Regions from separate parts of the Conyzicola nivalis genome, predicted to be linked through region 2. Evidence: predicted binding sites of a transcription regulator. Region 2 holds the regulator's gene; the other holds the start of a gene.

Region 1 (2,462 bases), 1.1 Mb from region 2:
GCCTCGGTGAGGCGCGCCGCCGGGATACCCGTGGCACGCGAGATCACCGCCGCGATCTCGGCCTCGTCGACCACCGCGTCGGCCGGCGTCGACGACTTAGATCCGTCGAGCCTGGCCTGCACCGCTTCGATGTCGTCGCGGAACTTCGACGCCTCCTCGTACTTCTCGGCGGCGACGGCCGAGTTCTTCGAGGCCTCGAGGACGGCGAGCTCCTCGAGCAGCGCCGAGACGTCGACCTTCGAACCGAGCTTGAGGCGCAAGCGCGCCCCAGCCTGGTCGATGAGGTCGATGGCCTTGTCGGGCAGGAAGCGGTCGGTCACGTACCGGGCCGACAGCTCGACCGAGGCGCGGATGGCCGCATCCGTATATCTGACCGCGTGGTGGTCCTCGTATGCCTTGCGCAGCCCCGACAGGATGAGAACGGCGTCTTCGATGCCGGGCTCCCCCACCTGGACCGGCTGGAACCGGCGCTCGAGCGCGGGGTCCTTCTCGATGGAGCGGTACTCCTTGAGGGTGGTCGCGCCCACGAGGTGCAGGTCGCCCTTGGCGAGACGCGGCTTCAGGATGTTGCCCGCGTCCATGCCGCCCTCGCCCGCGCCACCGGCGCCGACGACGGTGTGGATCTCGTCGATGAAGATGATGAGGTCGCTCTTGTGGGCGCGGATCTCGTCCATGAGCTTGGTGAGGCGCTCCTCGAAATCGCCGCGGTACTTGGTACCGGCGAGCATGGCGGGCAGGTCGAGGCTGACGAGGCGCTTGCCCCGCAGTTGCTCGGGAACGCCGCCGTCGACGATTGCCTGGGCGAGTCCCTCGACGATCGCGGTCTTGCCGACGCCCGCCTCGCCGATGAGCACGGGGTTGTTCTTCGTGCGGCGGGACAGGATCTCGATGGTCTGCTCGATCTCGTCGGCGCGGCCGATCACCGGGTCGAGCTCGCCGTTGCGGGCGCGCTCGGTCAGGTCGGAGCCGTAGGTGTCGAGGGTCGGCGTCTCCGAGGTCTGCTCGGTCGCCGTCTCCTCCGTCTGGGGAGCGGTGGTCACGGTCTCGCGCAGGTTGTTCTGCAGGGCCTCGGGCGTCACGCCGGCGGCGGTGAGCACCTGGCCGGCGGGCGAGTCCTGGTTGAGAACGAGCGCGAAGAAGAGGTGCTCGGGGTCGATGTAGGTGCTGCCGGCCGCGCGGGCCACCTGCAGCGCGTGGAAGATCGCGCGCTGGCCGGATTGCGTCAGCGACGGGGTTTCGTCGCCCGCGTATCCGGATGCCTCGGGCAGACGCTTCTCGACGGCGGCGACGACGGCGTCCGGGCTCGCGCCGACACCGCGGATCGCGCCCGCGGCCGGCTCGTTCGCGGCAAGCACCCGCAGGATGTGCAGTGCGTCGAGCTCGTTGTGGCCGTGGTCGAGGGCGAACTGGCCGGCCTCGGCGAGCATCTCACGGCTGCTGCGGCTGAGCAGGCGGCCGATGTTGATGGCGCGCGGCGACTCGGCCGAGCGCTCGCCCTGTAGGTAGCGCGCGAGGAACTCGTCGAACGAGCTGCTGGCGTCTGGTGTGTTAGGCAATTATGACCTCCGTGGTGAAACTTGAGTGCCTTCGACTCAAGTTAACGCTCGGCCGGCGATTTCATTCCCGCATTGTGCCGTCGCATGAATTTTCAGACCTGTCGCGCGGTTGATGGGATCAAGCTCAGTAGTGCCGAGCCTGGTCCCATCTCGCGAGTCAAGAGCTTCTCGATGTACGGGGCTTCGCACAGCAAGCCGAGCAAGCACCGCCCGCACTCGCGTCCCCCTCGAAGTAACTTGCAGTTAGCGCACCCCCGCGGGCAATCTCACCGGGCGGGTCGCGAGCTACTCTCGCGACCCGCGGTTGCAGCGAGACGGGGTGACCGAAAACACCACTTCCGGTCACCCGACCGTTTACTCGGCGGCGGGCCAGGGAATGCTGCGGAGAGTTCCTTCGAGGTCGATCTCGCCGATGGGCTGCTGTCCGCCGTGGTCCATGAGGACGCGGACGCGGGCAACAACCGAAGGCGGCGAGGGGTAGACCTTGCCGTGGGCCTTGGCCTCTTCACGAAGGTCGGGAACGGGGCCGCTGGCTTCCGCGGCGTCGAAGGCCTCCTTGGCTGCCGTGGCGACACCCGTAGGTAGGGCGGCGATGCGACGCGCGATAGTGGATACCCACGCGTCGAGGTACTGGGGTGCGATTTCTCGGTTGATCCATCCGTATCGTTCGGCGGTGGCGCTGTCATACAGCTCACCGCTGAGGGCGATTTCCAGACCGCGGGCTCGGCCCACCAGACGGTTGAGGTACTGCGTGCCGCCGCCGCCGGGGAAAATACCCATGAGCGATTCCGGCTGAGACAGCCACGTCTCACCGGCAGCAGCGAAACGCATGTCTGCCGTCATCGCCAGCTCCGCGCCGCCAGCGCGGAGACGCCCTCGAAGCTTCGCAATAGTCACCTGGGGCAG
Region 2 (2,462 bases):
GGCGCCAACGGCGGTTTCGAAGACGTCTTCGGCGGCATGTTCGGGCAGGGCGGCGGCGGTCGCCGTCAGGGCGCCCAGGGCACGAGCTTCGAAGACCTGCTCGGCGGTATGTTCGGCGGCCAGGACACGGGATTCGGCTCGTCGACCGGCGGCTTCCGCGGGGCGGGCGGTCCCACGAGGGGCCGCGACTTCAGCGCGACGACGACGCTCGACTTCCTCACCGCCATCCGTGGCGAGACGATCAAGCTGCAGCCGGCCGACGGACCCTCGATCAACGTCAAGGTGCCCGCCGGTGTGAGCGACGGTCAGAGGATCCGGTTGAAGGGAAAGGGCGAGCCCAGCCCCGACGGCGGTGCGCCGGGAGATCTCGTTCTCACGGTGACGGTTCGTCCGCATCCGGTCTTCGAACGCGACGGCCTCAACCTGCGCGTCGACGTGCCCGTGACGTTCGTCGAGGCGACCCTCGGCGCGACGATCGAGGTGCCGACGCTCGGCGGGGAACCGGTGCGCCTCAAGGTCGCTCCGGGAACGCCGAGCGGGCGCGTGCTGCGGGTCAAGGGCCGCGGCGTCACCACCGCGAAGGGCTCGGGCGACCTGCTCGCCACCGTGCAGGTCGCGGTGCCGAGCCACCTCAGTGGTGACGCGCGCAGCCTGCTCGAGGCCTTCGCCGACGCGATGCCTGCCGAAAACCCCCGCGCCGAACTGATAGCGAAAGCGCGCGGCTAATGGTTGACGAGAACTCCCCCGTCTTCGCGATCGCCGTGGCGGCGGAGCTCGCCGCGATGCACCCGCAGACGTTGCGGCAGTACGACCGCCTCGGGCTCGTGAGCCCGAGGCGGACGGCGGGCAAGTCCCGCCGGTATTCCATGCGGGATATCGTGCAGCTGCGGGAGATCGCGGCGCTCAGCGCCGAGGGACTCAACCTCGAGGGCATCCGCCGCATCCTGCAGCTGGAGAACCAGGTCGTGGCGCTGTCCAGCCGCGTGCAGGAACTCGAGCATGCCCTCGCCGAGGAGCTGCTCAACCGCTCGGGCCGCCGCGTCTTCGCGGCCGGTGCCGCCGGCGACGTCGTGTCGCTGCGTGCAGGAACCCGAGCGCACCGCGCCAACGAACTAGTGGTGTGGAGACCGTGACCGCTATGAAGAACGACTTCGATTTCGACGCCCTGCGTCGCTTCCCCGACGTGGAGGCCCCCAACCTCTTCGCGTACGACCCCAGCGACAAGCTCATCCTCGCCGAGGCGGCCGAGGCGCTCGCCGCGACGACGCCCGGCCAGGTGGCCGTGGTCGGCGACGACTACGGCGCCCTCACCCTCGGCGCCGCGTACGCCCACGGGCTCACCGGCATCCGGGTGCACCAGGACGCGCTCTCGGGCGAACTCGCCCTCGGATTCAACGCCCGGGAAGAGAACATGGGCGACGTCTACGAGAACTTCCCGCTCGACGAGGAGCTGCTGACCGGCGCGACCGTGGTGCTGCTGCAGCTTCCCCGCTCCCTCGAGGAGCTCGCCGACGTCGCGTCCGCGATCGCCCGTCACGCCGACCCGTCGGTCGTCGTCTTCTCGGCCGGCCGCATCAAGCACATGACCCTCGCCATGAACGAGGTGTTCGCGAAGTACTTCGAGCGCGTCGACGTGACCCGGGCGCAGCAGAAGTCGCGAGGACTCATCGCGCGCGGCCCCCGCGACCAGGCCGACGCCGTCGTCCCGCGCACCCAGTACCACGCCGACCTCGACCTGCACGTCGTCGCCACCGGCTCGGTGTTCGCCGGGACCAAGGTCGACATCGGCACGCGCGCACTGCTCGCGGTACTCGACCAGATCGATCCGTCCGCGCAGACCGCCATCGACCTGGGCGCCGGAACCGGGATTCTCGCGGCGACGCTCGCGAAGATGCGACCCGGCCTCGCCGTGATCGCGACGGACCAGTCGGCCGCTGCCGTCGCATCCGCCACCGCCACCATGAAGGCGAACGGCCTCGAAAACCGGGTGACCGTGGTGCGCGACGACGGACTCTCCTCGCAGCCCGACGAGAGCGCCGACGTCATCGTGGTGAACCCGCCCTTCCACATCGGCGGTGCCGTGCACGCGGGAGCCGCGATCAACCTGCTCGGCGACGTCTACCGGGTGCTCAAGCCCGGCGGCCAGCTCTGGGCCGTCTACAACACGCATCTCGCCTACCGCGCGGAGATGGGCCGCATGGTCGGACCGACCACACCCATCAGCCGAAACGATAAATTCACGGTAACCCTGGCCGAGAAACCGCTCACCGAGACCTGAATGAAAGCGCAGGAATCATGGCAAACCTCCAAGGTGCACCCGGCACCGACGAAGACCAGAAGACCGCTCTGCAGCGCTACGGCGTCGATCTCACCGCCATCGCGCGCAGCGGCAAGCTCGACCCGGTAATCGGCCGCGACGCCGAGATCCGCCGGGTGAGCCAGGTGCTCACCAGACGCACCAA

The links. Region 2 encodes HspR, which represses chaperone genes until heat shock. Its sites were predicted from a motif close to AAGTTGAGTCNNNNNGACTCAACTT; they were not measured.
Region 1: a site for HspR is predicted at 1,575-1,599, ahead of IEV96_RS06895 (ATP-dependent Clp protease ATP-binding subunit). Genes of this name have one in related genera too.

Annotation. Positions count from the first base shown of each region.
Region 1 covers NZ_BMGB01000001.1:1,395,660-1,398,121, forward strand. Annotated here, with positions in the region: gene IEV96_RS06895 (ATP-dependent Clp protease ATP-binding subunit) at 1-1,556, opposite strand, end outside; gene IEV96_RS06900 (enoyl-CoA hydratase/isomerase family protein) at 1,911-2,462, opposite strand, start outside.
Region 2 covers NZ_BMGB01000001.1:2,499,625-2,502,086, forward strand. Annotated here, with positions in the region: gene IEV96_RS12500 (DnaJ C-terminal domain-containing protein) at 1-726, shown strand, start outside; gene IEV96_RS12505 (heat shock protein transcriptional repressor HspR) at 726-1,133, shown strand; gene IEV96_RS12510 (class I SAM-dependent methyltransferase) at 1,139-2,278, shown strand; gene IEV96_RS12515 (ATP-dependent Clp protease ATP-binding subunit) at 2,296-2,462, shown strand, end outside.